DNA from 3 places in the Janthinobacterium sp. Ant5-2-1 genome. Region 3 is predicted to be linked to each of the others. Evidence: predicted binding sites of a transcription regulator. Region 3 holds the regulator's gene; each other region holds the start of a gene.

Region 1 (3,274 bases), on a different contig from region 3:
AGGGTGGCGCGCCAGCCTTGCTCCGCGTCCTGCTCGGACTGGGGCAGCATGGAGGTCTGCATGTTGACGTCGAGCATGCGCGCCGTGTTTTCCGCCCGCTCCGTGTAGCGGGCCATCCAGAACAAATGATCGGCGGTGCGGCTCAGCATGTTTTCTCTCCTGCAAAAGCGGAAGTGGCTTCCAGTACCCAGGTGTCCTTGGTGCCGCCTCCCTGCGAGGAGTTGACCACCAGCGAGCCTTCACCGAGCGCCACGCGGGTCAGGCCGCCGGGCACCATGGAAATCGTCTTGCCGGATAGCACGAATGGGCGCAAATCGATGTGGCGCGGCGCAATGCCGGCTTCGACATACGTGGGGCAGGCGGACAGTGCCAAGGTCGGCTGGGCGATGTAGCCGCCCGGATTGGCCAGCAGGCGCTGGCGGAAATCCTCGATTTGCGCGGCGCTGGACGCCGGCCCCACCAGCATGCCGTAGCCGCCCGCGCCATGCACTTCCTTGACGACAAGTTGCGCCAGGTTCGCCAGCACGTAGGACAAATCGGCGCTCTTGCGGCACTGGTATGTGGGTACGTTGTTGAGTATCGGCTCTTGCGAAAGATAAAACTTGATCATGTCGGGTACAAAAGGATAGATCGACTTGTCGTCGGCCACGCCCGTGCCGATGGCGTTCGCCAGAGTCACCCGGCCGGCGCGGTACAGGGACAGCAGGCCCGGCACGCCCAGGGACGAGTCGGAACGGAAGGCCAGCGGGTCGAGGAAGTCGTCGTCCACACGGCGGTAGATCACGTCGACTCTCTTAGGACCGCGCGTCGTGCGCATGTAGACGGAATTGTCGTTGACGAACAGATCCTTGCCTTCCACCAGTTCCACGCCCATCTGCTGGGCCAGGAAGGCGTGCTCGAAATAGGCGGAGTTGTACATGCCGGGCGTCATGACGACGACCGTGGGGTCATCGACGCCCATGGGCGCGACGGAGCGCAGGTTGTCGAGCAGCATGTCCGGGTAATGGTCGACGGGCGCGATGCGGTTGCGCGCGAACAGTTCCGGGAACAGCCGCATCATCATCTTGCGGTCTTCCAGCATATAGGATACGCCGGACGGCACGCGCAGATTGTCTTCCAGCACATAGAATTCGCCCTGGCCCGCGCGCACGATGTCGACGCCGGCGATGTGGGCGTAAATGTCGGAGGCGACGGAAATGCCCTGCATTTCCGGGCGGTACTGGGCATTCTTGTAGATTTGCTCGGCAGGAATGATGCCCGCCTTGATGATGTTTTGCTCATGATAAATATCATGGATAAACATGTTCAAGGCTTGCACGCGCTGCACCAGGCCCGTCTGCATCTGCGCCCATTCGGCGGCGGGGATGATGCGGGGGATGGTGTCGAACGGAATCAGGCGTTCCGTGCCGGCATCGTCGCCGTAGACGGCGAACGTGATGCCGACCCGGCGGAACGTCAGGTCGGCCTCGGCCCGCTTGCGGGCGATGGTCTCGGGGGATTGCTGCTCCAGCCAGTTGCTGAATTCACGATAGTGTTCACGTACCTTGCTGTCCGTACCCACTTCATTTGCAGTCATTTCATTGAAAAAATTTGCCATGTTGTGATTTCCCTTGAGCCGTGTCTGACTATAGCTCAGCAGAAATCGTGCCAGTGCCGCGCACCCGAAAGTATGTAAAAAATGACCATTTTTGTGGCGTAAAACCGTCATCCGCACCGTATTGGTGCGTTACTGCGCGGAAAGTGCCGGTGTTGGGGCAGGTGGCGGCGAGCTCAAGCGTCCGGCGTGACGAAGGGGCGGCAATCGATGGGCAGGTCGATGGTAAACGTGGTGCCTGTTTCCGGCGCGCTGTCGACCAGCGCGCTGCCGCCATGGCTTTCCGCCACGTTTTGCACGAAAGGCAGGCCGATGCCCCAGCCGGGCGCGCTGCCCTGGCGTTCGCGGCGCAGGTATTCGAAGATGCGCTCGGTTTGCTCCGGCGCAATGGTGCTGCCCGTGTTGTGCACGGTGAGTATCATGCGTTCGCGCAGGGTGTTGATGTGGATATGGATGGGGCCGTCGTCGCCATACTTGAGGGCGTTTCCCACGAGGTTTTCCAGGGCGCGGCGCAGCGAATTTTCGCACCACCAGCCGGTGACGGACGCGCCCGTGACCTCGCACTTGCCTGGATGGCCCGTGTTTACGCTGTCGGCCACCTGGCGCGCCAGCGGCAGGATGTCGAAGCGCTGCAGCACCAGCGGCAGCTTTTGCCCCCGGTGGTAGCTGAGCGTATCGAGCAATTCCTGGATCATGTCGTCGAGGCGCTTGCCGTGTTCGATTATTTTCGAGGCCAGGGCTGGCACGTCGAACTGCTGCGCGCGCCGCTGCAGCAGCTGGGCGCTGTTGAGCATGACGGAGAGGGGATTGCGCATGTCGTGCGACAGGCCAGCGGCGATGCGCCGCTGGAAGCTTTCATGCATGGCCGTAAATTCCAGGATGGCTTCGCGGATGCCCGTATCGATCGAGGCATTGATCACCTTCCAGTCGCGGCGCCGCAGCGGCACGCCCGCGTCGAGGGCCGCATCGGCGAAACAGTCGCGGAAGATCTGGTATTCCTGGATCACTTGTTCCGGGCCATAGCTGGTCATGCGCGCCCGTTCGTTGCCGTGCACGGCCGGAGCGTTGGTGTTGCTGGTGGCATCGTCGCGCGGATAGCCTGGCGTCAGCGCTTCGGCCAGGTTGTCGAAGAAGGCGGGCAAGGTGTTGATCAATATGGGTGTCAGCAGGGCGTCGGCGCCGCGCACCTTGGCGCGCACCTCGTGTTCCCATTGCGTCAGCACGGCATCGCGCATGCTGAAGATGCGCCGCGTACGCGCGGGCATGTCCAGCACGTGCATTTTCTGGTCAGAGGCATAGGTCATCGCAGCTCTCCATCGACAGCACGGCACCCGCGCGGTGAAAAGCGGGAGGTACAGTATCCTCCAAATCGGCGTGCGGGTGGTGTTCAATTCGGCGCGTCGGCGCCTGTCATGACGGCACTCAAATGACCGAGGGCTGTATCCCATTGCTCCAGCGAAAAGTTCTGCGGATCGTCATGGCCATTCGCATAGCCCGTATCGAGCACGGCGTGGAAGGCGGGGATCAGCCACGTGCCCTTGCGCACGCTGGCGGCGACGTACAGCAGGGCCAGCCGCTCGTATTGCGCGGGCGTAAAACCGGGATCGGGCGCCAGCCCGTCGTTGCCCTTGCCGCCGCCGGGCACGGAGTTGCGCGGCTGCACCAGTTCCACGTGCAGAA
Region 2 (3,274 bases), on a different contig from region 3:
CCGCCCGTCAGGAAGGTTTCCGCCGCATTCACCGTGTGTGTGCTGGTTGAGCTTGGCGGAAACGGGGGGATTTGCGAGCTGATGATTTGCGCCTCGCCGCGCGCGTACGCGGCGTTGCCCATGCCTTGCTGGGTAAAATCATTTTGTCCCTTGGTGACGGCGCCGCGTGTCGCTTGCGGCGCGTCGATCTCATTGCTGCCGCCGTTGATGACGCTGCTGCCGTTGAGCGTGGCGGTGGTGCGGGACAGGTCGATGTTGCTGATCAAGGTGGTGGAACCGGTGGGATTGCTGATGACCAGGCCAAAGACGCTGGTGTAGGAATAACCGTAGGCGGCGGCGCCGGCAGTGCCGCTGCCGGCCAGCAACAGCAATGCCAGCAGGGCCATGGGTAGTCGGGTACAAAAAAATGTAGTCATGAAAATCCTCTTCTCCTGGTCGGCCGCGTTGTAAGGAAAACCGACAGGCTTGCCACATAAAAAAGGCGAGGAGACTCCCTCGCCTGTAAATCCCCCCTGTTGCCTGGTTCAGGCGGCAACTTTGCGGCGACGGGCATAGCCCAGGCCAGCCAGGCCCAGGCCCAGCAAGGCCAAGGTGCCTGGTTCTGGTGTTGCCGCCTGTTTCACCAAGTCCACGCTTTCCACTGCATTCAAGGTCAAGGTGTAGTTGCCGGCCGTTAAAGCATTGCTGACGGAGCTGAAGTTGCTGCCGCAGGCCGTCCCCACGCCGGTGCCCGTGGGCGTGCCGCAGCCGGAAGGGTCGTAGGTGAACAGGTTGCCGCGCGTCAGGAAGTTGGTCGCCAGGCTGGTGTTCAGGTTGGCGCCATCGGCGTTTTCCGTGCCGCCGAAGATGCCCGAGCCGATCACGCCGTCTGGCGTCCAGTTGAACACCGTCAGGCCGGCCGCGTCCGTGATGGTGAAGGTGACGACCAGGTTGGCCGTGGCGGTGGACAGCTGCCCGACCGTACTTTGCAGGAAGACCTGCATGAAGGGCGACGCCAGGAAATCAAAGCTCAAGGTTGCCGTGGGCGAGCCGACGACGAAATCGACCGAGAAGCCCGTGGTCGAACCGTTGCGCCCGGACGCATCGGCCGTGCCGGCAGGTCCGTCAAGGTGAGCTTCGGCCACGTTCACTGCCTGGGTGGAGGTGGAGCCCGGGGGGAACGAAGGGAACTGTGTGCTGACGATTTGCGCATCGCCGCGTGAATAGTTGCCTGCTGGGCCTTGTTGCGTGAAGTCGTTTTCGCCCTTGATGACAGGGCCGACGTTGGCGCGTGGGGCATCGAGCGAACCGGCGCCGCCATTGATGACGCTCACGCCATTCAGGGTGGCCGTGCTGCGCGAGATGGTGGTGCTGTTGGCTACCGTGATCTGGCCCGTCGGCACGGCGATCACCAGGCCGAAGATGTTGTTGTACGAATAGCCGTAGGCGCCCGCCTGTGCGCTACCGGCGGCGCACAGCAGGGCCAGTGCCGCTGTGGCCGGGAGCAGTTTCAGTTTCGAGAGTTTCATTGTATTCACCTCGTGGTTGAGTGAGTCTGGAAGTCTTGCCTGAGACCTGTCGGCAGGTGCTCATGGCCAGTACCTAGCGACTTCCATGCCAACGCATGAGGTTCTTTTGAAATCAATGACTTGGCGTGCTTTTGTTGACGCTGTGCAGGCTTTGCTAGACACGCTGTAAGAAAAACCGACGCCGCCCTTCAAGGCTGTCCGCCTTGTGGCAACGAGCCCAGCAGGACGTGTATATGCGGCAGCAAGCGTTGCCCTGGAACATAGTCGCGCATGGCCGTGGCCAGCTGACGCGCCGCCAGCTTGGCCCGGCCATCGTCGAGCATGCGCGTGGCGGCATGGCGCAGAGTGGTTTCCTGGAAGCGGTCGGCGCGCAGCAGCAGGCCGGCGCCGGCACCCACGATGCCGTGCATGTTGAGGAATTGGTCGAGGTTGCCGGCGATGCCGATGACGGGCACGCCTGCCGCCAGCGCCTGCTGGCTGGTGGGGCTGCCGCCGTTGCAGATCACCAGGCTGGCGCGCCGGGCGGCCGCGTCGCCCGGCAGAAAGGGCGCGACATAGGCATTCGGCGGCACGGCGTCGACGCGGATGGTGCCGGCTGTGGCCGCCAATACGGTGACGGGCAGGGGCGCCAGCGCGCGCAGCACGCGCGGCAGCAATGTTCCCTGACCGGAACTGCCCAGGGTGACATAGATGATGGGCCGTCCGCTGCTCAGTTCCGGGCGCTGCCACCAGTCCGGCAAGTCGAGCGGCGGCGCCCAGATGATGGGACCCAGGTAGTCGTGCGTGGACGGCATGCCGTGCGGCGGGAACAGTTGCGGAATATCCGCATACAAGGTGCGGTCGGCATCCGTATAGATGCGCCGCAGGTCGCTGCCCAGCGATGGCAGACCATGGCGGCGGCGCACGCGGTTCAGGGGCACGGCGTGCGAGGCGAAGGCCAGCGGGCGGATCAGGCGGAACAGGGGATCGGCCAGCCAGACGGGCAGCACGCCCGTCAGGGGCAGGCTGGGCACCGTATAGTGCTGGCGCACCCAGGGGCTCCAATAGGCATTGCTGACGGTCATGTAGGGAATGCGCTGCAGGCGCGCGCTGACCGATAGCGACAAACGGAAGTCGCCGATCACGAGATCGGGCTGGACGGCATTGAGCAGGCGCAGGTCGTCTTCCACATAGGCGTGCAGGGTGCTTTCCGTATACACGGGCTTGCCGTGCGCCAGCGCCTGCAGAAATTGCAGCGATGAAATACTGTCGATGCGCCAGCGGCGGAAGGGGGCTTGCTTGAAACAAAAGTCATACCCATCGGCGCAGGCAAAATGCACCTCGTATTCTTCCTCGTCCAGGCCCTGGGCCAGACTCAGGGGACGGCCAACATGGGCCAGAGTCACTGCCTCGGCCATAAAGAGGATTTTCTTGCGCGCCATGGAGATCGCTTGCACTCGTGCTGGAGGGATGCCTGCGAAGTTGGAGTGGCGCCACGCCGTTTAGTTCCCCGCAGCGTGCCAGTGGCGGGCGCCAGGATTTGGCCGTATCGGCTACAGTCGGGCAAAGGAGGCCACCATGCAGCCACAATTCCATCTTGCCCAGTTGCGTGCGCACAGCACGCCCGAACCCGATATGCCGCCACCGCCGGAAGGCGATCCCCTCACGCCGCCGCCGGAACAGCCGCCGCACATCGACCCTGTACCGGTCGAGGAACCAACGCCGCCGCCGCCGCCCGTGAAAATGCATTGATTGGCTTCGGACCGTGGCGCCGCGCCATGGCCTGC
Region 3 (3,274 bases):
ATCGATATCAGCGGCGTGGACATTTCCAGCCTGCCGATCCACCGCCGCGCGCAGATGGGTCTGTCCTATCTGCCGCAGGAAGCGTCCGTGTTCCGCAAGCTGACGGTGGAAGACAATATCCGCGCCGTGCTGGAAATCCAGACCGTCGAAGGCCGCCCCCTGAAGAAGGCCGAGATCGAGGAGCGCCTGGATAAACTGCTGGCCGACTTGCAGATTGAAAAGCTGCGCGAGAACCAGGCCCTGTCCCTGTCGGGTGGCGAGCGCCGCCGTGTGGAAATCGCCCGCGCGCTGGCCACCGATCCCCGTTTCGTGTTGCTCGACGAGCCGTTCGCCGGCGTCGATCCGATCGCCGTGATCGAGATCCAGCGCATCGTGCGCTTCTTGAAGGAGCGCAATATCGGCGTGCTGATCACCGATCATAATGTGCGCGAGACGCTGGGTATTTGCGACCGTGCCTATATCATCAACCAGGGCTCGGTACTGGCGTCGGGACGCCCCGACGACATCATCGCGAACGAGTCGGTACGCCGGGTCTATCTGGGCGAACACTTCCGCATGTAAGCCAATGAAACAATCATTGCAGCTGCGCACTTCGCAGCACCTGGCACTGACGCCGCAGTTGCAGCAATCGATACGCCTGTTGCAATTGTCTACCCTGGAATTGCACCAGGAACTAGAGCAACTGCTGACGGATAATCCCCTGCTCGAGCGCCTCGACGATCCGCTCGACCGCTCCTTGCGCCTGCTGTCCGACGGGGCCTTGAGTTCCACGGCCGCACCGGCCGAAGCGCCGCCCCAGCCGCCAGGCCAGGAAGCGCCCGCGGCGCCGGCCGAAGCGGAAACCTTTGACGGCGAGGCGGGCGAGGGGCCAGCTGCCGTGGATGGCGGTGACAGCGACTGGAGCGAGGCGAGCCGGGGCAAGGCGCCCGACGACGAAGATTCGCGCCCGCAACTGGAAGCCCATCACTGCACCCTGCGCGAACACCTGATGGAACAGATGCGCGTGACGGTGCTCGAATTGCGCGACCGCGCGCTGGTCGAGCTGATCATCGACGCGCTCGACGACAATGGCTACCTGGAAGAGTCGCTCGACGACATTCTGGCGCGCCTGCCGGAAGAGCTGGAAATCGACGCCGACGAGATGCGCACGGCCTTGTCGCTGCTGCAAAGTTTCGATCCGCCCGGCGTGGGCGCGCGCAATGCGTCCGAATGCCTGGCGCTGCAGATCAAGCGCTTGCCGCACATCGCCATGGTGACGCGGCGCATGGCCCTCGTCATCGTGGAAAAGCACCTGGCCTGGTTTGCCCAGCGCGATTTCAACAAGCTGAAAAAAGCCCTCGATTGCGACGATGAAGACTTGCGCGAAGCGCAGACGGTGATTCGCCAGTGCAATCCGCATCCGGGCGCCGTGTTCGCCTCGGACGTGTCCGATTACGTGGTGCCCGACGTCGTCGTCAAGCGCGCGCGCAATGGCTGGCAAGTCACCTTGAACAACGATGTGATGCCGCGCCTGCGCGTCAACGCCATGTATGCCAACCTGCTCAAGCAGGGCAAGGGCGAGGGCGCCATGGGCGCACAGTTGCAGGAAGCCAAGTGGCTGATCAAGAATATGCGCCAGCGCTTCGACACGATCCTGCGCGTGGCACAGGCGATAGTAGAAAGACAAAAGAACTTTTTCTCGCACGGGGCCGTTGCCATGCGCCCCCTTGTGCTCCGTGAAATAGCTGATACACTGGGTTTACACGAGAGTACTATCTCGCGGGTAACAACTCAAAAGTACATGCTGACCCCGCACGGCATGTTCGAGTTGAAATATTTCTTTGGTAGCCACGTCGCCACCGAAGCGGGGGGCGAAGCGTCATCGACGGCGATACGGGCATTGATCGTGCAACTGACAGGAGCAGAAGACCCTAAAAATCCTTTATCCGACAGTAAGATTGCGGACATGCTGGGGGAACAAGGCATGGTGATTGCGCGACGTACTGTTGCCAAATACCGGGAAGCGTTGAAAATTCCGCCAGTGAGCCTGCGTAAGTGTTTGTAAGTTTTTTTCGGTTCCTCTGCGGGCCGGATAGGATGGACCGCACGAACCCGATCATCTTTAGGAGTGTGTATGAATCTCACCATCAGCGGACATCATCTCGAAGTGACACCAGCCATCCGTGAATACGTACAAACGAAGCTGGAACGCGTGAAACGTCATTTCGATCAAGTTATCGATATCGCCGTGATTCTGACCGTGGATAACCTCAAAGAGAAAGAAAAACGTCAAAAGGCCGAAGTCAACCTGCGTTTAAGTGGCAAAACCGTCTATGTGGAAAGCCTGGCGCAAGACCTGTATGCCGCGATCGATGCCCTGATCGACAAGCTCGATAGGCAAGTGATGAAATACAAAACCAAAGTGCAAGGGCACGGTAAAGAGGCGATCAAGCATCTGCCAGACAACTCCGAGGAAGACGCCGTCGTCGCCGTTTAAGGCCACCCGCTTCCAGCAGTTGTGATCAACTAAGGGCGCACATCTTGCGCCCTTTTTTGCGCCCGTACCTTTTGAACGCAATGTTCCCCGCACAGGGGCTAGAATGTTTGCACTTTCACTTCTTTCCTGCCTGCCATGAGCGACTTCGTCCAGACCTCCATCCGCAACCGCACGGGGCACATCGTGCTCGACCGCCCGAAAGCCTTGAATTCCCTGTCGCTGGAGATGGTGCGCGCCCTGAGCGCGGCCCTGCTGGCCTGGCGCGACGACCCGCAGGTGGACGCAGTGGTGATCCGTTCCAGCAGCGAAAAAGCGCTGTGCGCCGGCGGCGACATCCGTTTCTTTTACGATGCGGGCCTGGCCACGCCGCAAGGCGGCAGCGCCTTGCTGGAAGATTTCTTTACGGAAGAATACGCTTTAAATCATTTGATTCATTTCTATCCGAAACCGTATATCGCCGTGATGGATGGCGTGGTGATGGGCGGCGGCATGGGCGTGGCACAAGCCGGGCCCGGCAACCGCCTGCGCATCGTGACGGGCCGCACGCGCATGGCCATGCCGGAAGTCAATATCGGTTTGTTTCCCGACGTGGGCGGCAGTTATTTCCTGTCCCGCCTGGCAGGCCAGCTGGGCCTGTATTTGGGCTTGACGGGCTTGACGATCAGCGCGGCCGACGCCCTGTACACGGACCTGGCCGATGTCTACCTGCCCGAGGCGCAGATGGGGGCGCTGCTGGCCCTGTTCGAGTCGACGCCGGGCGAGGCCTTGCCGGTGGCCATCAAGGCCCTGGCCGCGCCG

What was found. The regulator sigma-54, encoded in region 3, starts transcription at its own class of promoters, with help from an activator protein. The targets are predictions, from matches to a motif close to TGGCANGNAANCTGCTTT.
Region 1: the regulator sigma-54 is predicted to act here: its motif matches at 1,633-1,650, upstream of ASN89_RS12925 (circularly permuted type 2 ATP-grasp protein).
Region 2: the regulator sigma-54 is predicted to act here: its motif matches at 1,582-1,599, upstream of ASN89_RS26120 (EDSAP-1 family PEP-CTERM protein).

The regions. Positions count from the first base shown of each region.
Region 1 covers NZ_LNCE01000036.1:14,520-17,793, reverse strand. Annotated here, with positions in the region: gene ASN89_RS12930 (alpha-E domain-containing protein) at 1-149, opposite strand, end outside; gene ASN89_RS12925 (circularly permuted type 2 ATP-grasp protein) at 143-1,597, opposite strand; gene ASN89_RS12920 (sensor histidine kinase) at 1,771-2,898, opposite strand; gene ASN89_RS12915 (hypothetical protein) at 2,982-3,274, opposite strand, start outside.
Region 2 covers NZ_LNCE01000126.1:134,072-137,345, forward strand. Annotated here, with positions in the region: gene ASN89_RS26115 (EDSAP-1 family PEP-CTERM protein) at 1-416, opposite strand, end outside; gene ASN89_RS26120 (EDSAP-1 family PEP-CTERM protein) at 525-1,508, opposite strand; gene ASN89_RS26125 (glycosyltransferase) at 1,697-2,929, opposite strand; gene ASN89_RS29350 (hypothetical protein) at 3,066-3,239, shown strand.
Region 3 covers NZ_LNCE01000035.1:73,354-76,627, forward strand. Annotated here, with positions in the region: gene lptB (LPS export ABC transporter ATP-binding protein) at 1-561, shown strand, start outside; gene ASN89_RS12835 (RNA polymerase factor sigma-54) at 566-2,044, shown strand; gene hpf (ribosome hibernation-promoting factor, HPF/YfiA family) at 2,114-2,476, shown strand; gene ASN89_RS12845 (enoyl-CoA hydratase/isomerase family protein) at 2,612-3,274, shown strand, end outside.